One region of the Corynebacterium macclintockiae genome, then DNA from elsewhere that is predicted to be linked to it. Evidence: predicted binding sites of a transcription regulator. Region 1 holds the regulator's gene; the other holds the start of a gene.
What was found. The regulator HspR, encoded in region 1, represses chaperone genes until heat shock. The targets are predictions, from matches to a motif close to ANNTGAGTNNNNNNNACTCANNT.
Positions count from the first base shown of each region.

Region 2: a site for HspR is predicted at 2,478-2,500, ahead of dnaK (molecular chaperone DnaK). Genes of this name have one in related genera too.

Region 1 covers NZ_JAKMUV010000004.1:160,131-172,137, reverse strand. The annotation lists gene L8U58_RS05610 (FecCD family ABC transporter permease) at 1-819, opposite strand, end outside; gene fepB (Fe2+-enterobactin ABC transporter substrate-binding protein) at 812-1,549, opposite strand; gene L8U58_RS05600 (hypothetical protein) at 1,546-1,863, opposite strand; gene L8U58_RS05595 (enterochelin esterase domain-containing protein) at 2,013-3,323, opposite strand; gene L8U58_RS05590 (hypothetical protein) at 3,404-3,592, opposite strand; gene L8U58_RS05580 (hypothetical protein) at 3,992-5,098, opposite strand; gene dnaJ (molecular chaperone DnaJ) at 5,384-6,592, shown strand; gene L8U58_RS05570 (heat shock protein transcriptional repressor HspR) at 6,589-7,014, shown strand; gene L8U58_RS05565 (amino acid permease) at 7,050-8,543, opposite strand; partial or broken gene L8U58_RS05560 (LLM class flavin-dependent oxidoreductase) at 8,685-9,564, opposite strand; gene L8U58_RS05555 (methylated-DNA--[protein]-cysteine S-methyltransferase) at 9,654-10,142, shown strand; gene L8U58_RS05550 (alpha/beta hydrolase) at 10,139-11,506, opposite strand; gene L8U58_RS05545 (hypothetical protein) at 11,503-11,745, opposite strand.
Region 2 covers NZ_JAKMUV010000016.1:294-12,300, forward strand. The annotation lists gene grpE (nucleotide exchange factor GrpE) at 1-572, opposite strand, end outside; gene dnaK (molecular chaperone DnaK) at 572-2,434, opposite strand; gene L8U58_RS09545 (alpha/beta hydrolase fold domain-containing protein) at 2,658-3,587, shown strand; gene L8U58_RS09550 ((Fe-S)-binding protein) at 3,809-7,534, shown strand; gene L8U58_RS09555 (hypothetical protein) at 7,923-8,603, shown strand; gene L8U58_RS09560 (pyridoxal phosphate-dependent aminotransferase) at 8,694-9,938, shown strand; gene dcd (dCTP deaminase) at 9,979-10,545, opposite strand; gene L8U58_RS09570 (UDP-glucose dehydrogenase family protein) at 10,596-11,957, opposite strand.

The sequences.
Region 1 (12,007 bases):
GCCAATGAACGGTGCGGTGAGTCCAACGAAGCTGATCGGGCCCGCCGCCGCAGTGACGGCACCGCACATGAAGATGATTGCCGCGGTGGCGAAGCTGAGCACCACCGCCGGCTTGATGCCGAGCGAGCGGCTGAGGTCGTGGCCGAGCACGCTCGCATCCAGCGCGCCTGAGATCGTGTAGGCAATCACGAACCCAGCGAGCACGGCGGCGCCGGTGGGGAGCAGCAGCTCGGTGCCACGTCCTTCGAGCGAGCCAACCGTCCAGGTGCGGAAGCGATCAAATACATCCGTATCCGAGTTGACGAGAATAATCCGGGCGCTGGCAAGTAGTGCCACGTTCACCGCGGCGCCCGCGAGCACGAGCCGCACTGGGCCGGCCCCCTGCCACACACCGCCGAGCGCGTAAACCAGCGTGCCGGTCAACCCGGCACCTAAGAAACCGAACGCCATCGAGGCCGCCAGCGAACTGTAACCGAAGAACGCGATGGCGACCGTCACGGTGAGAGTCACACCCGAGTTCACGCCGAGCAAGCCCGGTTCAGCGAGTGGGTTCCGGGTGATGGCCTGCATGACGACGCCAGCGGCGCCGAGGCCCACTCCGACGATGATCGCGAGCGCAGTGCGCGGCATGCGAATCTCACGCACGAGCAAGTGCTTCGTGTTGCCGGGGTCGAATGCGAAGAACGCGTGCCACGCTTCGCGCGGGGAGATATCGACGGTGCCGACGATGATCGAAACTGGCAATAGTGCGATTACTATCACGCCGATTGCCAGCAACCACACGCCGGAGTGGGCGCTCGGCTTGTGCTTGTTAGGCATTGAAGTTTTCAAGGACGCCATTGACGATTTCGGTCGCAGAGAAATAATCAATGCGGAACGAGCTCTTACCCAGACCGTAAACCTGCCCGTTCTTCACACTCGGCAGGTTGGCGAGCGTGGGATCTTTGACGAATTTCTGTGCGCCCTCGTTGTCTTGGGAGAGGATGAATGTGGTATCTGCCTTGAGTTTGGTGAGGTTCTTGTAGCTCGCCCATACGAAGTCATTGCGCAGCTTGGCTTGGTTGTGCCACGAGGGGTCGGGGTCTTCGATCGTGAAGCCCAGTTCAGTGAGCAGCTCTGCGTGTGGTCCGCCAGCACGGCCAATCGGGTTGTTGTCACCGGGGCCGTTGAACGAGACGATGTTGGTCTCGCCCTCAGGAATCTTGATCTGTTCCTTCACCTTCGCAACATGCGCGTTGAACTGATCAATCGTCTCTTGCGCTTCCTGCGTCATGCCGGTGGCCTTACCGAGCTGCAGCGTGAGGTCTTTCCAGCTTTCACCGCCATAGTCGACCACGATGGTGGGGGCGATGTCTTGGAAGTCGGCGAGGTTATCGATCGCCGAGTCGTTGCCGGTGCTCGCAACCACGATGAGGTCGGGGTCGGCAGCGATGACCGCCTCAAGGTCGACCTGGCCTGCTGACCAGAGGGTTTCGACGTTAGCTTTCGCGGCTTCGTCTGCCCACTGCGGGAAGAACTCACCGTTTCCGGCGGCGCCGGAGGCCTTCACCGGGGCGCCGAACGAGAGAGCGTACCGGTCACTGTGACGGAGGTGGAGGCGATGTTCTGGGGCTGCTTGGGAATTTCGGTGGTGGTGCCGTCGGCGTTCTGGAAGGTGTAGGGGAACTTGACAGCCGATTCGTTGGCTGCCTGCGTCGACGTGCTGGTAGTAGCCTCGCCGGCGTCACTACCATTGCTGCCCGCGCAACCGGTGAGTGCCAGTGCGGCCACCGCGACGCCTATGAGTGTGGTGCGCCAGCGGCCACGCTTGGCGCCGCTCGTGCCTGTGGTGGAACGCACTAGCTGTTCGAGTGAACCGTGCATTGAGTTTCCCTTCGTGAATACAACGTCAACCTAGAACTTAGGTCAGTCTATCTTTACCAAAGTGTGGGTGGGGTGGTCAATGCGGCGGTGTCGTTGAACGATGCCGAGCCAGGGGTCGGTGCTGGATGGCCGCGGTGATGTTGGCCTGGTCAGTGGTCGGTAAGTGCGCGTTCGATTGCATCGGGCAAGAGTGACTGCCACGCGAGCACATCGTGCCCGACCGGATACTGCTCGAAGCCGATGAGCTCGCGGCGCGCGGCCAAGACCGCCGCGGCGTGACGCACGCGCTCGACGAGGTCCCACTCATAGCTGCCGGCCTCCAGCAGCACGCGCCCTGCCGGTTCTGCAGTCGCGGCCTCTTCGAACCAACCGGGCTGTGGTTCGTGCGGCGGCGCCGCCGGCCACCAAAGTGATGGTGATTGTGCGATGGCAGTCGCAACAAGGTCAGGGTGTCGCAGTGTGCAGAGCATCGTGAAAAGTCCGCCGAGGCTCTGCCCGGCCGCGAGCCACGGGCCTGCTTGCGCCAGGGGCCCGGCCGCGTCGCGGATTCTGCCCAGAAGTTCGGCCGACTCGTTGGCGCTGCACGGATAGTCGAGGTGGCGCTGTCGGGGGCCGCCTGAGTCGAGATACAGCAGGTTGAGCGGCGTGAGGCTGCCGGCATGGATGCGTCGCGACAGCTCTGCGTGGATCGGGAATTGGGTGCGCCACACCTCGCCATCGCACAGCAGTAATGTCGGGCTCGAGGCGGTCGCGCGCGGATGCGACCATCGCCACAGCCGCAGGGGTTCGCCGTTGACGGCGCTCGACACATCCGCGAGGCGTTCGACGCTGGCCGAAGAATCGTGCCAGAGTGCCGTGTTGCTCGCTCGCTGTGCCCTGGCTGCGGCCAGTTGTGGCGCTTGCCCGTTGCCGAAGAGCAGCGACTTGCTCGGCAGGTGTTCGCGCGCGAACGGATCGGCCCGGGCTGCGGCGATGATTCGTCCCCGTTCTTGCTTGTCGACGCCCCGGTGTAGGCGCACCACCGGTTTGTCCGCTAGCGGCACGAAGAGGTAGCTGCCGAGCCAATCGTGGGGCAGTTCGAGAGTGAGTGTGTGGATGGGCGAGTGCTCGAGGGGTTCGAGGATGGTGTCGGCGAGATCCATCGGATCGGTCATGCGGTTGAGCTGCAGGGCGATGCCGTGAGGCGCCTCGCCAATCCAGACGAAGGTCACCAGCGAGGTGGCGCTGGATGGCCCCGGTTCGATGAGCGGGGTGCCCTCTGTATGCAGTTCGCCGGTGATTGCCTGCACGGCCTCGTCGATGGCGGCCCGATTGTCGCCTGCGGCGGCGAGGCGCGATCGCCATTGCTCAACGCGGGGAGATTGCGCGCGCGGGAGCGGCCATGGCCGCACATTGTGCGGTGGTGTTGCGGCGCGGCGTCGGATCGACTCTTCGGTGGGCGTAAGCGAGTCGTTCATCATAGAAGTTAGATTAACATAATCTAAGGTTCCGGGGTTGTGCGGCTTGGTGGTTCAGGCTGGGATGCAGCTCTTTCACATCGTCAGGCTGCTCCCCGCACGCGTTTGATCTTCGACGTCAACGCCACAGTTTCTATGGACCAGTTCGCGCGGGCTCCGAGCTCGCGACGTCGAGCGATCTCGGTTTGCACAGCGGTGAAGGTGTCGCGGTCGATGATGGCGTGGATGGCGTTTTCCACCAGGTATTGTGGCAACTGGCCGGTGTTGCGCACTGCCCGTCCAGGCCTGCCCTCCGGCGTGGACCATCGCCCTAACAAGAGTAGTAACCTCCACTGCATCTGCACCAAGCATCACAACGCGAAAACGACCGGAGCGTGGGATGTGACCATCGGTTCCGACGGTGTGGAAACCTGGACCAGTTTTGGGGATGGCCACACGGTGATCACCACGCCGAATGGGCCGCTGGGGAGATTTACCTTCCGGCACCGGGCAGTGAAACGAACTCGAAGGGTGGTGGAACACAACCAACGGAAGCGGGGGCGCGACCAGGATCCCGACCAAAATCGCGACCCGGGAGAAGAGCCGCCGTTCTAGGTGTGGGGCAACTTGGGTGTCACTGAGATGCCTCAGAGGTGCCGCAGAGGTGTCGCAGGGGTGCCGCAGGGAAATTGCTAGCCCTCGTTCTTGTCTCGGTTGAGCTTCTCTAGGAGGTACGCCGGGGGCTGGATCTCGATTTCCGCCTTGCCTGTTTCCGTCTGCTTGATGTCGGTGAAGGTGATGACTTCGCCCATGTGTGAAAACATCACCCGAGGGCTCAGTGCGCCCGCTTGCCTCGAGAACTCCTGAGCGGTCACGGCCGCCATCATCTTGATGGAGCCCAACAGTTCAATGCCTTCACTCATTTCGCGAATCAAGGTGGTGTGGCGATTTGGCGTAGAAAAAATTAGCCCTTCGCTTGGGTTGATCTGTGGTAAGCAGCGCTCGAGGATCTCGTCCATCAGAAGAGGGATCGACCCCGTATAGAAAGAACTGCTTTCGATCGCCCAAAAGCGTTCCCCGGGGTTGCTTTCGCTTGCTCGAATGGGTTGTGCCACTAGTTCTGCATCGACCAGCTCCTGCCACAGGTTGCGGTAGCCGATTCGGAACAGGTCCTCGATGGGGCCTCTGCCTTCGAGCGAGTGGGACGACAGGGTCATCACTGACTCTGGCGTATCCAGAACCAGGTGGATGCACAGGTCGTCAGAGAATGGTCGCATCGGCGAGTTCGGGTTGAACTCGTATGCATCTGCGCGCGCATCCATCGGTAGGAGATCGATCGCCATCAAACGCGCTCGTAGGTGCGGGTAGAACTGTGCATCGGGAAGCGACAGTAGGGATAGATCTGCTTCGGCCGACCTGATCAAATTGGTGACGAATCCCTCCACCAGCTGGGGCATTTCTCTGCCGAAATCCTCAGCGTTGGCGCACTGCTTCGTGATGTTCTCTAGCCCCAGTTTCCCACCTTCGCCATAGTCCGGAGCGGGGAGTTGTCCCCCATAGGGTCCGGGGGTTGGGCCTGGGTAGCTCAGCGGCTTCTTGATATCGCCGGGCTTGCTGTAATACACCACCTCTGGCGTGGGATTCGCGCCATAGCCCAACCGATTGAGTACCTGCACAATCTGCCGGATCATCGTGGTCGACTGGTGCAAGTCCAGCCCGGGTAGCGGCACGGGTGGATCCTCGGGGCCCGGCTGTTGGAAACCCTGAGGCTGCTGGAAACCCTGAGGCTGTGCAGGCATATTGGGGTTGTGTGAGGGGTTGGGGGCATGCGAGTTGTGGGAGTCCTGGGAGCCGAAAAGGCGGCTAAACCAGCTGCGCTTTTTAGGTGACATGGTTCCCACCCTAGCTAGTTTCGGGATAGCAAGTCTCAATTAGCGCACACTGTAACGCCCGAAGTGATGCGGGGAGGGAATAAATGCGTAGGGGCGTCGTTAAGAAGATTAGATAACGAAAGTTCAGCGCGGTAGACTCAAGGTTGATGAGCGACACCCCGCGTGAACAGCGCAAGCAGGAAGGAGCGACACATGGCGCACAGTGAATGGGCCGAGAAGGATTATTACAAAGACCTCGGTGTGTCCTCCACCGCATCGGCAGAGGAGATCAAGAAAGCGTACCGCAAGATCGCCCGCGAAAATCACCCGGACGCGAACCCGGGCGACACGGCGGCGGAGGAGCGCTTCAAGAAGGCTTCCGAAGCGTACAGCGTGGTGGGGGACAAGGAAAAGCGCGCGGAGTACGACGAGCTGAAGCGTATGCTCGCAAGCGGTTTCGGCGGTTCGAGCTATGGTTCGAGCTTCGGCGCGGGCGGTGCAGGTTACGGCGCTAACTTCGGCGGCAACTTTGGTAGCGGCAACTTTGGCAGCGGCTTTAATGTTTCTGATCTTTTTGGAGATGACGCCACCAGTGGCGGGTTTGGCGACGTATTCAGCGGACTCTTTGGCGAAAGGGGTGGCCAGCGCACCCAACGTACTCAGCGCAGCCGCGGGGCGGATGTAGAGACCGAGCTGACCCTCGAGTTCCGCGAGGCCACGAAAGGCGTGACCGTGCCGATTCGCCTGACCAAGCCGGAGCCGTGTGAAAACTGCCACGGTTCTGGCGCGAAGGCGGGCACCTCGTCGCAGAGCTGCGCGGGCTGCGACGGCAGCGGCATGGTCAGCGAGAACAGGGGCGCTTTCGGGTTTTCGCGCCCGTGCGCGGACTGCTCTGGCACTGGTTCGGTGATTAAGGACAAGTGCGCGGACTGCTCCGGCACGGGGCGCACGACCCAGTCCCGCACAATCACTGTGCGCGTGCCCGCGGGCGTGGTTGATGGGCAGAAGGTGCGCCTGGCCGGCCAAGGTTCGGCGGGGCAGCGCGGCAAGCCGGCCGGCGACCTGTTCGTGACGGTGCACGTGAAGCCCGACAAGGTGTTCAGCCGTGACGGCGACGACCTGAAGCTGACGGTGCCGGTGAGCTACCCCGAGCTGGTGCTCGGCGGCGCGGTGACGGTGCCGACCCTGGCCTCCAAGGTGCGGGTTCGCATCCCCGCCGGCACACAGGACGGCACCACGCTACGCGTCCGCGGCCACGGTGTGAACAAGCGCAACGGTGCCAGCGGCGACCTGCTGGTGACCGTGAAGGTGGCCGTGCCGAAGAACCTGGACGAGGGCGCGATGAGCGCGCTGCGCAAGTACTCGGAAGAGGAAAAGCGCTCGGGCTTTGACCCCCGCGAAGGATGGGAGGGTAACGAATGAGTGCTGCGAAGAATGGCGGCGAACGCGAAGTCTTCGTGATTTCTGTCGCCGCGCGGATTACTGGAATGCACGCCCAAACGCTGCGCACGTACGACCGTATGGGTTTAGTGACGCCCCAACGCACCAGCGGCGGAGGGCGCCGCTACTCGCGCGAGGATATTGAGCAGCTGCAGGAGATCCAGCGCCTTTCTCACGAGGAGGGCGTGAACCTAGCAGGCATCAAGACGATCATTGACCAGCAGAACCGGATGGACGAGCTGGAGAAGGAAAACGCGGCTCTGCGCCGCCGCCTGGCGGACGTGCAGGCGCGCCTAGATAGGGCAGAGGGTAGAGGCGGCGCCGGTGGTCGCCCGCGAGGTGAGATTGTGCACGTCCCGCGCTCTACCTCTGTGGTGTTGTGGGACCGGCAGAAACGCCGGTAGTTGGGGCAGAGTGGTGCAGGCTGACCTGACCCGTGCTACAGGCTTACCTGCCCCGTGACGATCAGGTAGAGGGCACCGATCGCCGAGGCGACGACGATGGCGCTAATGATCCACTCGAAGTTGTTGAATACGCGCCCGCCGGCCTTGAGGCGAGTGGCGACATAAACCGCCAGGCCCGGCACGATTAGCAGCGTGCCTAGCAGCACGAACTGCAGTTCGGCCGCGTAGAGCAGCCAGAGCGAGTAGCCGAAAGCCACGACACTGATGAGCAGGTGCATACGGTTGGTCTTCTTGCCGACCTCGGGGCCGGAAATGTCGAACTTCGAGCCCGCATCCGGGTGCTTGAACCCATGGCCACGGGTGGCCAGGAACAGCAGGTACAGGCTGGAGAACACGTAAGGCACCAGGTACAGGGACGTAGCCAGCTGCACCATCGTGGTGTAGGTGGATTCGTTGAGGTAGAAGACGATGATGAACGCCTGGATCACCAAGGCGGACAGGAACTGCGAGACATACGGGGCACCCATGTCGTTGGTGCGCCCCACTGCCTTTGGTAGCAGTCCATCCTGGGCCATCAGGGTGATCGGCTCGGCGCACAGCATCTGCCAGGAGACGTAGGCGCCCAGCACGGAGATGCACAGGCCGACGGAGATCAGGCCTGCGCCCCACGGGCCGACGACGTGCTCCAGGACGGTGCCCATGGAGTTGTCGCCCATCGCGGCGAGCTCCTCGCGGGAGACTACACCGAAGGACAGGAAGCTCACGGCGGTGAGCAGGAAGAACACCGAGACGAATCCCAGGAAGGTGGCCAGGGAGACATCCTTGCGGTGGCGTGCGCGCTTCGAGTAGGTGGAGGCTCCCTCCACGCCGATGAAGGCCCAGACGGTGAACAGCATCATGCCCTTCACCTGGTCGCTGATGGACAGAGCCTGATCCTGGTTCTCGCCGAAGGTGGCGGCGCGGCCCCAGAAGTCAGAGGTGAACACGTCCGTGTTGAATCCGACGAAGGCCACGAGCACTAGGAATGCCAGGATCGGCAGGATCTTCGCCACAGTGGTGATGACGTTCATGATCGCCGCCTGGCGCACGCCACGGGAAAGCACCAGGAAGATGCCCCACGTCAGCGCGGACACGCAGATCGACTGCACCAGTGGATGATCGCTGCCGAAGATCGGGAAGAAGAAGCTCAGCGAACTGAAGAACAAGGTGGCGTAACCCACCTGGGCGATGATGGTGCCCAGCCAGTAGCCCCATGCGGAGGCGAAGCCGACGAAGTCGCCCAGACCCGCGCGCACGTAGGAGTACACGCCGGAATCCAGGTGCGGCTTGCGGAGCGCAAGTGCCTGGAAGACGTAGGCGATGCACAGCATGCCCACGCCGGTGACGGCCCAGCCGATCAGCGCCGCGCCGGGCGAGGCCACGGACGCTATGTTTTGCGGCAGCGCGAAGATGCCGGCGCCGACGGTGGAGCCGATAATGAGGCTGACGAGTGTGCCCATGCGTACGGTGCGTGGGTCGTCCTTGACCAGGACCTCGGCAGTGGAGACCTGGGGGTGGTAAGCGTCACCAGCGCCCTGGGTAGATGGGGTATCCCCATTATTAGAGATATTCACGGTTAGTGCCGTACAACGTCGCCGGTGGTTTAGACCAACTGGGGCTTTAGTTGTTAGTTAGTTGTTAGCTGTAGGCTGCCAACCCAACGAGGGGGCCACGTGGGTGGCAAAGTTTTTCAGCAGACGAGTGTTGGCCTCTACGCCCAGCTGATTCGGGATAGTGAGCATCAAGGTGTCGGCCTCTGCCACTGCGGCGTCATTAAGAAGGTCTTCGATGAGTGTGTCGGGTTCACCAATATAGGTACGGCCAAAGGTTGAGCGGTAACTATCAATCACGCCGAAGTGGTCGCGGGTCATTCCGTGAGTGCCGACCATCGCCCGATCCTCGGCGCTGACGATGGGGAAGATGCTGCGGGAGACGGAGGTGCGTGGGGTCCAGCCGTGGCCGCTACTGGCGAAGGATTCCTTGAAGACCTGGAGCTGCTCTGCTTGTAGGTCGCCGAAGCTGTCTCCGTTGCTCTCGGTGAGGAGTGTGGAGCTCATGAGGTTGACGCCCACCTGGCCAGCCCACTTGGCCGTTTCGCGTGTACCCGCGCCCCACCAGACGCGGCGGTCCAAATTGGGGGAGTGCGGGAGGACAGGGATCGATGAGCCGGGCTTGTACATGTGCGGGTACTGCTTCTCGGCCGAGGTGGAGGGGGTTTTCGTAACGTATGTCGATGACTCCGGTGCCGACCTCTATGTTCTTGGTGCGGGCGGCGACCGCGGCGAGCAGGGGCATGGGGGCGGCCTGCTGGGGTGCGAAGTGGTGCACGCGGAAGTAGGCGCCGTTGACACCTAAGCGATCGGCTTCTACCGCGAGCTCGATCGACTGGTGCAGCATGTCGTGGGCGCCGAGCGTGTGTGGGTGGTTTGGTTGGGCGTGGTTTGGCTGGGTGTGGTTTGGTTGGGCGTGGAGAGAGTAGTGGCCGAAGCTGAGGAATCCGAAGGCTTTCATGGTGTCAGTATGCGCACAGGTAGTTGATGTGTCAACTAGATTCAGGGTTGGGGTATTTAGGGCTGGGGGTTTGAGGTACAAAGGTCGCCATGGGAGTAGCCATGGAAGAGACCTTCACTGCGCTCGCCACCGATCAGGGCGTGCGGCGCATCGTTTTCCCCGGCGAGGATTTGAGTGCCGGAGATTGGCCTGTGGGAGAGCGGCCCGCGACAGGCCAAGCAAGCCGACACATGGCTGAGGCGGAGAAGCAGCTGGAGGAGTACCTCGCCGGACAGCGCCAGGTTTTCACCGTGCCCGTTGATCTGGTAGACGTGACCACGCCTTTTCGGCGGAGAGTCCTGCAGGCGCTGGCGCAGATTCCATATGGGCAGACCATCACCTACGCCCAGCTGGCGGAGGCTGCGGGGAATCCCCGTGCCGTACGCGCAGTGGCTTCGGCGTGTGCAAGCAATCCGCTGCCGATCCTGTATCCCTGCCATAGGGTGATCCACAGCGACGGAAGCTTCGGGGAATACCGGGGCGGCAGGGAATTAAAGGCAGCACTGTTGGAAATGGAACGGGGTGGCGCTGGTGACTAGCGCACGTTGACCTCCGGGGACCACATGTAGGAACTGTGCGCGTCGGTTTCGCCACGCTGCATCAGGTATAGGTCCAGGATTTTGCCCCAGCCGTAGCTGCTCCAGCTGCCTTCACTGGCTCCATCAGCTCCGCGGGGAGGAGCGTTGAAGTCCGGCGCGGCAGGATCCTTTCCGTGCACTCCGAACTCCGGGGTGGTGGTCAGGCGGATCATGTCGCCCGGAACGTGTTCGTTGTGCACCTCGCCCTGGCCGTCCTTCGCGTCGAGCTGCAGATCCTCCGCCTTCTCCGCGTGCACGCCGGGGCTCCCCCACAGTCGCACCTCATCGGCAACTAGCCCGTCGCTGCCTTTCGCCGCGGCCTCGCCGACCACCACCGAGCCGTAGCTATAGCCCACCACCTGCAGCTTCGCGTGCGGGTTCCTTTCCCGCAGTTGCCGCTGGTGTTCCCGCAGTGCAGGGGCACCAACCTTGGCCGCGTCCTTGGAGATCGCACTGGTCAGATCCCCCGGCGCCGGATAACCATGCCAGGCCACCACCGCCACATTCTTGCCCTGTGCCGCCGCGTCGGCCGCGGTTGCCCGCGCCCAGGCCTCGGTGCGCGCCAGCGCCTCCGGACTGCTGGATCCCACGCCACTGACCAGCGTGATTACCTCATCGGCGCTCTCGACATTGCCCGCCGTGACCACCGGCCCATGCGGTGTCTCTATGCGCTCCACCGGAGGCAGGCTTTGTGGGGAATTGGGTACTGACGCCCCCTCGGCCCCATCTACCTCCACATCACTTCGGGGTGGCGCGACCGAGCTGCTGATCGTGGAGATGGTGCCGCCGGAAGCGATGTCCAGCAGCCTGGCCAACTTCAACGCCCCGCGCAGGATTTGGGTCAGAGTGTGGGCCAGGCTCTGCGCCGCACCGCCGACTCCAGGGATGAAAGCCAGGTGTTGGGCGGAGACCTCGCCATCGGCGCTGACGGACATCAGTGCTGTACGCGCCAACCCCGCGGTCGTGCGCACGGTAGTTCGAGTTGGACTTAGAAGGTCGGCGTGGGTGCCTGCGACCCTCCCGATGGTTCGACTGCTGAAACCCGCCGTATCCAGCTGGTTAGCTGCGGAATCCGTGGCGTGGTTGGCAGCATCCGCAGCCTGCCCCGACCAGGACTCGCCCCACTTGGCCTTGTTTCGAGCATCAGCCGCATGCTGGGATACCTTTCCGCCCTTGTCTTTGAACAGGTCGGCGGCTGTGCGGAGTGCCTCCACATTTGCGTTCTCCACGGCGTGGACGGTGACGGTGGTGGAGCCGCGGGTGTTGGCGGTAGAGCCGCTGATGTTAGCGGAGCCACTGGCGGTGGTGCCTGCGAAAATGTTCATCGGCTCGCCCCCGTGAGGGCTGCGGAGCCAGCATTATCGGCGCTGTCCACATTGTCGGCGTAGGTACTGATGGACTGGCTCATTTTCTGTAGCTGCCGGCCAAAGCCGGTGAAGGAGGCATGGAGCCTATCCGCCGCCTGGGCGATCGAGTGCGTGGTCGACCCGCCTGGAACGCCGGGCGCCTCCGCATTGGCAACCTCGTATCCAGCGGAAGCACACTGCACTCCGTCTTCGGTCAAGTCTTCGCACCGTGCCTGAACTGCCGATACGTCGAGTTGCATTGTGTCTAGATAGTTCAAGTAATTCAGCGTCGAATATTGCATGTGTTCCCCTGTCCCTGTTGCTGCGTGACTCGCTTGTGAGAAGTGAGTGTAGGGAGGCGAGGGGCGTCAATAAAGAAAAAGATGGAGGGGCTGTGGATAACTCAGTTTTATCCACAGGGTGACCGGCGCGGAGGGGACAAAAGGGGGCGCGATGTCGGCAATGTCGCTAGGGTGGGCT
Region 2 (12,007 bases), on a different contig from region 1:
ACCATCGCATTGCGCAGCACCCGGTCGCCCAGGCGGTAACCTCGGCGCAGGATGGCGGCCAACACCTTGTCGTCGCCGCTGCTCGTGTCCTGTACAGCCTCGTGGCAGGTCGGGTCGAACTCGTCGCCTTCCTCGCCGAACTTCTCCACCTTCATGGAAGCCATCACAGAGTGCAGCTTGTCCGACATAGACTTCAGCGGGCCGGTCAGGTCGCCGTGCTGCTCTGCCATCTCCAGGTCATCCAGGATCGGCAGTAGCCCGGCGGCCACCTCTGCCTTCGCGCCAGTGATCACGCTCTCGCGATCGCGCTCCACGCGGCGGCGGTAGTTGGTGTACTCCGCCGTCACGCGCTGCAGATCCTCGGTGCGTTCGGCCAGCTCAGCCTCGATGCTGTTGCTGTCGTCGTTATTGACGCCCTCAGCATCAACCACAGCAGCCTCAGTATCAGCCAGACCCTCGTCGACCCCTTGCGTCTCCGCAGCTTCAGCAGCGGCGGCAGTGTCGGCGGAAGCAGCGTCAGCCACAACATCCTCAGAGGCCACGCCTGGATCCTGATTCAGATCTTCAGACATTACTTCTTATCATCCTCTGCGGAAGTGTCCTCGTCGACAACCTCGGCGTCCACAACGTTCGGGTCATCGGTTGCTGCGGAGCCTGCAGCGTCTGCACCGGCACCCTCGGCACCGGCGGCCGCCTCTGCCTCGTAGATAGCCTTGCCCATCTCCTGAGACTCGGCGTTCAGCTTCTCCACCGCATCCTTGATGGCCTCAACGTCGTCACCCTTCAGGGCCTCGTCGACAGCCTTGGCTGCGTCCTCGACCTTGGCCTGGGTCTCTTCGCTGACCTTGTCCTTGTTGTCCTCGACGAACTTGCGGGTCTGGTAAGCCATGGACTCAGCGGAGTTGCGGACCTCCTGCTCCTCGCGGCGCTTCTTGTCCTCTTCCGCGTGAGTCTCGGCGTCCTTGACCATGCGGTCGATCTCCTCCTGGGACAGGCCGGAGCCGTCCTGGATCTTGATCGTGTTCTCCTTGCCGGTCGCCTTATCCTTTGCGGATACAGAGACGATGCCGTTGGCGTCAATATCGAAGGTGACCTCGATCTGCGGAACGCCACGCGGTGCCGGGGCGATGCCCGCCAGCTCGAAGGAGCCGAGCAGCTTGTTGTGCGCAGCCATCTCGCGCTCACCCTGGAAGACCTGGATCTGCACGCTGGGCTGGCTGTCCTCAGCGGTGGTGAAGGTCTCGGAACGCTTGGTCGGGATGGTGGTGTTGCGCTCAATCAGCTTGGTCATCACGCCGCCCTTGGTCTCGATGCCCAGGGACAGCGGGGTGACGTCCAGCAGCAGCACGTCCTTAACCTCGCCGCGCAGCACGCCGGCCTGCAGAGCAGCACCCACGGCCACAACCTCGTCCGGGTTCACACCCTTGTTGGGCTCCTTGCCGCCGGTCAGCTCGGTGACCAGCTCGGAGACGGCAACCATACGGGTGGAGCCACCGACCAGCACGACGTGGTCGATCTCGTCAACGCTGATCTCCGCGTCCTTCAGCACTGCCTGGAACGGGGCCTTGGTGCGGTCCAGCAGATCCTGGGTGATCTTCTGGAACTCGGTGCGAGTCAGGGTCTCATCCAGGAACAGCGGGTTCTTGTCCTCGTCCACTGTGATGTACGGCAGGTTGATGGAGGCCTGCTGGGAGCTGGACAGCTCGATCTTGGCCTTCTCCGCTGCCTCGCGCAGGCGCTGCAGGGCCATCTTGTCCTTGGTCAGATCCACGCCGTGGCTTGCCTTGAACTTGTCGGCCAGCCAATCGACGATGCGCTGATCCCAGTCGTCGCCACCCAGCTCGTTGTCGCCAGCGGTTGCGCGAACCTCGACCACGCCGTCGCCGATCTCCAGCAGGGAGACGTCGAAGGTACCGCCACCCAGGTCGAATACCAGGATGGTCTGCTCCTTGTCGCCCTTTTCCAGGCCGTAGGCCAGGGCGGCTGCGGTCGGCTCGTTGACGATGCGCAGGACGTTGAGGCCGGCGATCTGGCCGGCATCCTTGGTGGCCTGGCGCTGTGCGTCGTTGAAGTAGGCGGGAACGGTGATGACTGCGTCGGTCACGTCCTCACCCAGGTAGCTTTCCGCGTCGCGCTTCAGCTTCTGCAGGGTGCGGGCGGAGATCTCCGGAGCGGTGTACTCCTTGTCGTCGATGGAGACCTTCCAGTCCGTACCCATGTGGCGCTTGACGGAGCGGATGGTGCGATCCACGTTGGCGACCGCCTGGTTCTTAGCAGACTGGCCAACCAGGACCTCGCCGTTCTTGGCGAAAGCCACGATGGACGGGGTAGTACGGGATCCCTCGGAGTTGGCGATGACCTTTGCCTCGCCACCTTCCAGAACAGACACCACAGAGTTGGTGGTACCCAAGTCAATTCCTACTGCGCGTCCCATATCAGTTCCTCCTATTGCTTCTGGGGCGAATGAAATCTATCGAGCCTTAGTCGAGCGGACTCAACTTCGCCCGCCTCTGCCAACTAGTATCCGCGTTTTTCGCGTCCAGTCAAGCTGAATTGAGTTTGTTGCGCTCAACTTGCTCACATCCCTTACAACTCACATCCACCCAAAGTTGTTCCCACCTGACTCAACTTTTTTAGAAAAAGCTAGACTTGTGCCCATGTCTTTCCTTAAACGCCTGGTCGGCCGTTCTTCGGGAACGGGTATGGACGCCACATCCTCAACCCCACCCACCCCAGCCGAACCACCACACTCCCTGCGCCAACACTTCGCTGTAAGCGAACGACTGGAGGGGAAGTTCACCGTCTACTCTGTCGCCCCCATGGAGTTTGGTGGCGCGAGCGCCGCGGGTGATTACGACCCGAACACCGTCGCCATCACGGAACTCTCCCCCGCCCAGGCGGCCACGAAGGCCGTGTTATACGTACTGCCCGGAGGGTTCGTAAACCCGATCAAGCAGCGCAACTGGGACTTTATTGCTCAGCTGGCGGATGCTGGCGTGCGCGTGGATATCCCCCTCTACGGACTGCTGCCTGAGCACAACCACGCGGAAGCCATCCCCCTCATCCGCCGCTGCTATGAGCGCCTGGTGACAGAACACGGCGCCGAAAACATAACCATTATCGGCGACTCTGCAGGCGGCGGACTAGCACTCTCGGCGCTGGCTAACGGGAAAACTACCCAGTCACCAGCGCACCTCATCCTCAACGCCCCGTGGCTGGACATGGACCTCGCCAACCCGCGCATCCCCGACTTCGAGCTGAAGGACCCCATCCTCAACCCGGTGCAACTGCGCCGCCAGGGTGCACTGTGGGCGGGCGATATCCCCACGGAGGATCCGCGGGTGAGCCCCCTACACCTCACCGCAGACCAGATCCAGGCAGCATTCGGAGACTCCGAGGTAACGGTTTATTGCGGCGACCGCGATATTTCCCTGCCGGACGCGGAAGAGTGGGCGTCCAGAATAAAGAAACGGGGAATCACCGCGAACCTCAACGTCGCACGGGGCGAGCAGCACATGTACCACCTAGGCAAAACCCGCGCGGGCAGGGCGGCGCGCAAGCAGATAATTGAGATCGCGGCCACATAGAACCCCAAGATGAATTAGACAACACATTTGTTGCTAATTTCCCCTGGTCAGCGGGCTGGCGAAAATTGAATAAAGCCACCCCAAGGCTGATATTGTGCCCTAGTAAGTAATTTGTTCATATCTATTCTGCCTCGGATAGGATCATCCGAGCATGAATGTTTAGGTATGAACATTCTGAAAGAGTCACCGCGGCTCGCACAGGACTTTCGAGGAGCACAATAATGGACCTGCTTGCAGCAGGGCAGGCGACCTCCAATGACATTCCGTGGAACATCACCGTTCCGCTGGGCATCATTGGCGCACTGCTTTCACTGCCCGCCTGGATTTTCTTCATCCGTGGCGCGGCGCAGATCTTTACCACGATCCGACTGGGCCAACCGGCGCTGAAGAGGACGGACAACCCCGCCGGCCGACTGATGAACCTGATCAAGGAGATCATCGGCCACACCAAGATGGCCAAGAAGCCCGGCGTGGCAATCGCCCACTGGCTGGTCATGGTCGGCTTCCTGCTGGGAGCCATGGTGTGGTTCGAGGCCTACATTCAGATCTTCGACCCCGAGGGCGGCTGGCCCATCATCGGTGGCTGGGGCCTGTACCACTTCGTGGACGAGCTGCTAGGCCTGGGCACCGTCATCGGTATCATCACGCTGATCATCATTCGCCAGAAGATCGGCGACAAGGATAAGAAGGCCCGTTTCTACGGCTCTAACTCCGGTGCGGCGTACTTCGTCGAGGCCGTTGTGCTGATCGAGGGCCTGGGCATGATCTTCGTGAAGGCCTCCAAGATTGCCACCTTCGCCAGCTACGAGGGCGGCCACGCGGCCACCGACTTCTTCACCATGCAGCTGGCCAAGATCCTGCCGGAATCCCCGCTGCTGGTTTCCATCTTCGCACTGATCAAGCTGCTGTCCGGCATGATCTGGCTGTTCATCGTGGGTCAGAACGTCAAGTGGGGCGTGGCATGGCACCGCTTCATGGCGTTCTTCAACATCTTCCTGAAGCGCAACGCTGACGGCCGCAACGCCCTGGGCGCAGCGAAGCCGCTGACCTCCGGTGGCCGCATGCTGACCATGGAAAATGCAGATCCGGAGGAAGACGCGATCGGCGTTGGCAAGATCGACGACTTCACCTGGAAGGGCTGGATGGACTTCACCTCGTGTACCGAGTGTGGCCGCTGCCAGGAGCAGTGCCCGGCTTGGAACACCGCGAAGCCGCTGAGCCCGAAGCTGCTGATCACCAGCCTGCGCGACCACGCCATCGAGTCCGCGCCGTACCTGAAGGCCGCGCGCAAGGACGCTGCCCACGCAGGTGGCATGTTCTCCGGCGAAGGTGCCGCCGACACTGCCGTTCTGGACGATCCTTCTGTTGACGCCCACGCGGACATGCCTTTGCTGCAGCTTGTCGCTGCGGGCGAGATGGGTGTTATCGACCCCGACGTGCTGTGGTCCTGCACCAACTGTGGTGCCTGTGTTGAACAGTGCCCGGTAGACATCGAGCACATCGACCACATCGTCGATATGCGCCGCTACCAGGTGCTTGTTGAGTCTGACTTCCCGACCGAGCTGGGTGGCCTGTTCAAGAACCTGGAGACCAAGGGCAACCCGTGGGGCCAGAACAACAACAAGCGCTCCGACTGGATCCAGAAGGCCAAGGAAGACGGCATCGAGGTGCCGGTCTTCGGCGAGGACATCGAGAACTTCGACGACACCGAGTACCTGTTCTGGGTCGGCTGTGCGGGCGTGTATGACGACAACGCTGTGAAGACCACGCGTGCCGTCGCTGACCTGCTGTACACCGCCGGCGTGAAGTTCGCCGTGCTGAGCGAGGGCGAGGGTTGTACTGGTGATTCCGCCCGCCGTGCCGGTAACGAGTTCCTCTTCCAGATGCTGGCAGAGCAGAACATCGAAATGCTGGACAACGCCTTCGAGGGCGTGCCGCCGAAGCAGCGCAAGATTGTTGTGACCTGTGCACACTGCTTCAACACCCTGCGCAACGAGTACCCGGACCTGGGCGGTAACTACCAGGTTGTCCACCACACCCAGCTGCTGAACAAGCTGATCCGTGAGGGGCGCCTGGAGCCGGTATCTGCACCGCAGAACGGCCGTCAGGTCACCTACCACGATCCGTGCTTCCTGGGTCGCCACAACAAGGTCTTCGAGGCTCCGCGTGAGCTGATCGGTGCCTCCGGCGCCAACCTGGTGGAGATGGATCGCAACCGCGATACCGGCTTCTGCTGTGGTGCTGGCGGTGCCCGCATGTGGATGGAAGAGCACCTGGGCGAGCGCATCAACCTGAACCGTACGGACGAGGCTCTGGCCACCGGCTCGGACGCCATCGCCATCGGCTGCCCGTTCTGTAAGACGATGATGACCGACGGTGTGAACAACCGTCAGTCTGAGATCGAGAACAAGGAAGACCGCACCCAGGTCCTGGATATCGCCCAGATGTTCCGCGAGTCCGTCCTGGTCGACGGCGAGCTGCCTGCACCGAAGTCTCCGGAGTTCCTGGTAGCACCGGAGCGCGGCTGGGTTGACGAGGAGAAGCTGGCTCGCGAGGAAGCCGAGCGCAAGGCCGAGGAAGAAGCCAAGAAGAAGGCTGCCGAGGAAAAGAAGCGCAAGGCTGAAGAGGCCAAGAAGAAGGAAGCCGCGGCCGCTGCTGGTGGCGCTGCCGCTGGTGCCGCTGCTGCGCCAGGTGCCCCGAGTGCTCCGAGTGCTCCTGCTGCTCCGGCAGCCCCGGCAGCACCGTCCGCACCTTCCGCTCCTGCAGCACCTGCTGCCCCGGGCGCTCCTGCTGCACCGGCAGCGCCTTCCGCTCCTGGTGCACCGGCGGCTCCTGCAGCACCTTCCGCTGGCGCACCTGCTGCCCCTGGCGCTCCTGCTGCCCCTGGCGCACCGGCAGCTCCTTCCGCTCCAAAGGCTGGCGCTCCGGGTGCTCCGGGTGCTCCGGCAGCTCCGGGTGCACCTGCTGCCCCTGCTGCTCCGGCCGCTCCAAAGGCTGGCGCACCGGCAGCTCCGGGTGCTCCGGGCGCTCCGGCAGCTCCGGGTGCACCTGCTGCCCCTGCTGCTCCGGCCGCTCCAAAGGCTGGCGCACCGGCTGCCCCGGGTGCTCCTGGCGCTCCAAAGGCTGGCGCACCTGCTGCCCCGGGTGCTCCTGGCGCTCCAGGCGCTCCTGCTGCTCCGAAGGCGGAGCCAGCCAAGTCCGCTGAGGCCGAGGCTCCCAAGGCCGAGCAGGAAGCTCCGGCAGCTCAGCAGGCGCAGCCTGCAGCCCAGCCCGCTCAGGATGGTGGTCCGATCAAGCTGACCGCCACTGCCCCGGGCGCTCCGGGCACACCAGGTGCCCCAGCTGCAGCTCCCGCAGCACCGGCTGCAGCTGCTGGCGCAGGTGCCGTTGCTGCAGGCGCTGGTGCCGCTGCTGCCGCATCCAGCGACAACGACGCCGACCAGGCGGAGGCTCAGGAGTCTGCTCCGGCAGAGGCCGAGGCTCCTAAGGCTGAGCAGGCTGCTCCTGCCGCTCCCGCTGCCCCTGCGGCTCCGTCCGCTCCAGCAGCGGAGACAGCACAGCCCGCGGCACAACCCGCACAGGATGGTGGTCCGATCAAGCTGTCGGCAATGACGCCAGGCGCTCCGGGAGCACCCGCTCCTGCCGCCCCTGCAGCCGCTGCTGCAGCTCCGGCTGCTGCCGCCGCAGCACCGCAAGCTGAGGCACCGCAGGAGGCACCCGCTGCAGAGGCTCCCGCCGAGGAGCCGCAGGCCGAAGCGGAGGCTGAAGCACCGGCAGCTGAGGCTGAGGCACCGCAGGAGGCACCGGCAGCTGAGGCTCCCGCCGAAGATGCTCAGCCAACCCAGACAGCTCAGCCAGCACAGCCTGCCAACGATGGCGGACCGATCAAGCTGAACACGATCGTTCCGGGCGCTCCGGGTGCTCCCGGCGCACCAGGCGCACAGTAAGCGCGACTAAGTCGCACGCTCCATAGCGGCGGCGGGTCCAGCACCATGCTGGATTCGCCGCCGCTATGCCGTTTCTACCCCATGCACGATGTCCCAAATCTTCCATTTTGGGAATGAATGGCCGACTTGACGGGATCGTCAAAACGCTCTGACCTGCACGAAAAGAATGGTTCTAAAAGTAGAGTGGAAGATTTGGGACACCCCGGCCGCAAGCCTCCTCGCACCCACCGCACGAATCTCCGGTTGGGAATGTACCCCGGGCACCCCGTAGCCTAGAATTAGTTCTCATAGACACTCCCCTAGACAGGAGCGCACACGGGCATGCAAGAATGCATGAACGCTTGGTGCTGCTCGACGCCTCACGCCCACAGATAGAGGTAGGTTTCCCATGACTGACGCTGACCCGACTGACAAGAACAACCCCCTCAACGCGGGGAAGTCTGTAAGCGACGCCGAGGAAACCCCTTCCGAAACCCCAGCCAACCCCACCGCCCCGGATGACCTCGAAGAGGACAAGCCAAAATCCGGCCTGCGGAAGTTCTTTGGGATCATGCCGTTCTGGGCCTGGGTGCTGACCCTTGGCCTGATCGCCACCATCATTGCGGGAGTCACCGCGTACACCACGATGCGTTCCACGGAAACCGGATCTCCCGGAAGCGCTAGCAGCACTGAGCAGCTGAAGCCCTCGTACCCCAAGCCCACCACCACCGGCAAGTACGATGACGACGATACAAAGCCGACCCCCGATGCAGGCCCCGGCTACGGCGGCTACCAGAACTACTACGCTCCGCAGGTGCCTCAGACGACTGAGCAAACTGAAACGCAAACCTCCGAGGAAAACAAGCCGTCCGAAGGCTCCAAGCCCGCCAAGCCTTCCAAGTCCCCCAAGCCATCGCCCGGCCGGAACCCCGGCGGTCCGAGCGTAGGCGGCCAACGCCCGGGTGGCAACGTCGGCGGTAACGCGGGCGGCACCTCCGGCAACGGAAACACCGGCACGGGCAACGGCAACAGCACCGGCACTGGCGCAGGCACAGACTCGGACGCTGACGCCAGCGAATACGACGAGTAACCCGATAGCCACACGCGCAGGCCACGCGAGTGCGAGGGGGCGTCACCAAAAAACTATAAAAACAGCAGCCACAATGGCACAATGGGGAGAATGAGTACCCCCAAACGCCCCAGCGAACTGCGCACGTTGGACCAATCTACGAAGCTGCAAAACGTCCTCTACGAAATCCGCGGCCCGGTGAACACCGAGGCCGAGCGGATGGAGGCAGACGGGCACCGCATCCTGAAGCTCAACACCGGCAACCCCGCGGTGTTCGGCTTCGAAGCGCCGGATGTGATCATGCGGGACATGATCGCCGCGCTGCCGACGGCGCAGGGCTACTCCACGTCGAAGGGCATCATCAGCGCCCGCCGCGCAATTGTGTCCCGCTACGAGGTCATCCCGGGCTTTCCCCAGTTCGACGTCGAAGATGTGTACCTGGGCAACGGTGTATCCGAGCTGATCACCATGACCATGCAGGCACTACTCAACGATGGCGATGAGGTGCTGATTCCCTCCCCGGATTACCCGCTGTGGACCGCCTCCACGTCACTATCCGGCGGCCGCCCCGTTCACTACCTGTGCGACGAGGAAAACGACTGGATGCCCTCCATCGAGGACATCAAGGCGAAGGTCACGGAGCGCACGAAGGCCATCGTGGTCATTAACCCGAATAACCCGACGGGCGCGGTGTACTCCCGCGAGATCCTGCAGCAGATCGTGGACGTTGCACGCGAGCACTCCCTGCTGATCCTGGCCGACGAGATTTACGACAAGATCCTGTACGACGATGCGAAGCACATCAATATCGCCTCGCTGTGCCCGGACCTGCTGTGCATCACCTACAACGGCCTGTCGAAGGCGTACCGGGTGGCGGGTTACCGTTCCGGCTGGATGGTGGTTACTGGCCCGAAGGGGCATGCAAAGGGATTCATCGAGGGCATTAACGTGCTGGCTGGCACGCGCCTGTGCCCGAATGTGCCGGCGCAGCATGCGATCCAGGTGGCTATTTCCGGCCGCCAGTCCATCGACGATCTGGTGCTGCCGGGTGGCCGCCTGCTGGAGCAGCGCAACGCCGCCTACGAGGCGCTGAACGAGATCCCGGGCGTGAGCTGCGTGAAGCCTATGGGTGCGCTGTATGCCTTCCCGCGCCTGGACCCGAATGTGCACGAGATCCACGACGACGAGAAGTTCATGTTCGACCTTCTGCGCTCTGAGAAGATCCACCTGGTGCAGGGCACGGGCTTTAACTGGCCGACCCCGGACCACTTCCGCGTGGTTACGCTGCCGTGGGCCCGTGACCTGCGCGCCGCGATCGAGCGCTTGGGGAACTTCCTGGCTAGCTACCGGCAGTAGCTGTTGCTGTTTTTCTTAGCGACGCCACCTCGCGCCCCAGCTAGTTCTGGAAGTTCAGGTAGGCCTTGGAGGGGGTCGGGCCGCGCTGCCCCTGGTACTTAGAGCCCAGTGCGCCACTGCCGTAAGGGGCTTCCGCCGGGCTGGTCATAGTGAATAGTGCCAGCTGGCCGATCTTCATGCCCGGGTAGAGAGCGATAGGCAGGTTGGCGGTGTTGGAAAGCTCCAGTGTGATGTGCCCATTAAAGCCTGGGTCGATGAACCCGGCCGTGGAGTGCGTCAGTAGTCCCAGACGGCCCAGGGAGGACTTGCCTTCCAGGCGCCCGGCCAGGCGGGCGGGGATGCCGAAGCATTCCAGGGTGGCGCCCAGGACGAACTCGCCAGGGTGCAGGATGAAGGCTTCGTCGTCGGGGACTTCCACCAGGGTGGTGAGTTCCTCTTGCGGCTGCTTCGGGTCGATGTGCGTGTACTTGGAGTTATTGAACACGCGGAACAGGCCGTCGAGGCGCACGTCGATGCTGGATGGCTGGACCATCTGATCGTCGTGGGGGTCGATCTTCAGCTCGCCGGATTCGATGGCGGCGCGGATGTCTCGGTCTGAAAGTAACACGCTCTATAGCCTAGCGGGTGTGAGGCTACGTGCGGCCAGCTGACCGCGCACTAGCCCCGCCCCAGCGCCAGGAAGTTCCAGCCCGCGGCTTCCCACGCCTCACGCGGCAGGCAGTTGCGACCGTCCAGCACTGTGGGGTTGTCCCCGGCCACGAGCTTGCGGGCGGCTACCGGGTCGAGCTCCTGGAATTGCTTCCACTCGGTTGCCACGATCACGATCTCCGCGCCGTCAAGGGCTTCCTCTACATTCGGAGCATAGGTCAGCGTGGGGAAGATCTTCGCCGCGTTTTCCATGCCCTGCGGGTCATACACGGTGACGTTTGCGCCGCTCAGCGATAGCGAACCAGCCACAGACAGGGCCGGGGAATCGCGCACGTCGTCGCTGTTGGGTTTGAATGCCGCGCCAAGGACCGTCACGTTCCGGCCGATCAGGGAGCCACCCAGCGTCTCCCGCGCCAGCTCTACTGTCTTTTCGCGGCGGCGCATGTTGATGGCGTCCACCTCACGAAGGAACGTGAGCGCCTGGTCGGCGCCGAGCTCACCTGCGCGCGCCATGAACGCGCGGATGTCCTTCGGCAGGCAACCGCCACCGAAGCCCAGCCCGGCGCCGAGGAACTTTCGCCCGATGCGGTCATCCATGCCGATCGCGTCAGCGAGTGCGGTGACATCCGCGCCGACGATCTCGCACAGCTCAGAGACCGCATTGATGAAGGAGATCTTGGTGGCCAGGAAGGCGTTGGCGGAGACCTTGACCAGCTCCGCGGTCGGCAGGTCCATCACCAGGAACGGCGTGCCTTCGTCCAGCGCGGGGGCGTAGATCTCGCGCGCGATGTCCTCTACGCGCTGCTGCTCGGCGCGGTCATCGCTGTTGGAGCTATCGCCGCCGAGGCCGAGGACAATGCGGTCGGGGTGCAGGGTGTCTTTCACCGCGTGGCCTTCGCGCAGGAACTCGGGGTTCCACGCGATGGTGATTCGGGCGCTGTTTGTGGACGCCGCCGTGATCTCATCCGCCTTCTGCTGCAGCTCGTGCGCAGTACCGACCGGGACGGTGGACTTGCCGAAGATGGTGTGATTGCCGCTGACCAGTGGGGCGAGCGTTTCGATGACGGCATTTACATAGGTAGTATCCGCGGCATAGGAGCCCTTGCGCTGCGGAGTGCCCACGCCGATGAAGTGCACGTCGGCGAATTCCGCCGCTTCGGCGTAGTCGGTAGTGAAGCGCAGGCGACCGGCTTCGATGTTGCGGGTGAGGATCTCCGGCAGGCCGGGTTCGAAGAAAGGGACGCGCCCTTCCGAGAGAGCTTGGATTTTGTCCGGGTCGACATCGACTCCGAGTACGTCGTGCCCCATATCGGCCATGCAAGCGGCGTGGGTTGCGCCGAGGTATCCCGTTCCAAACACTGTCATACGCATAGCAGGCAAATCTACAATCGCTAGGTAAACGGGAAGTGACTTCCAAGTGA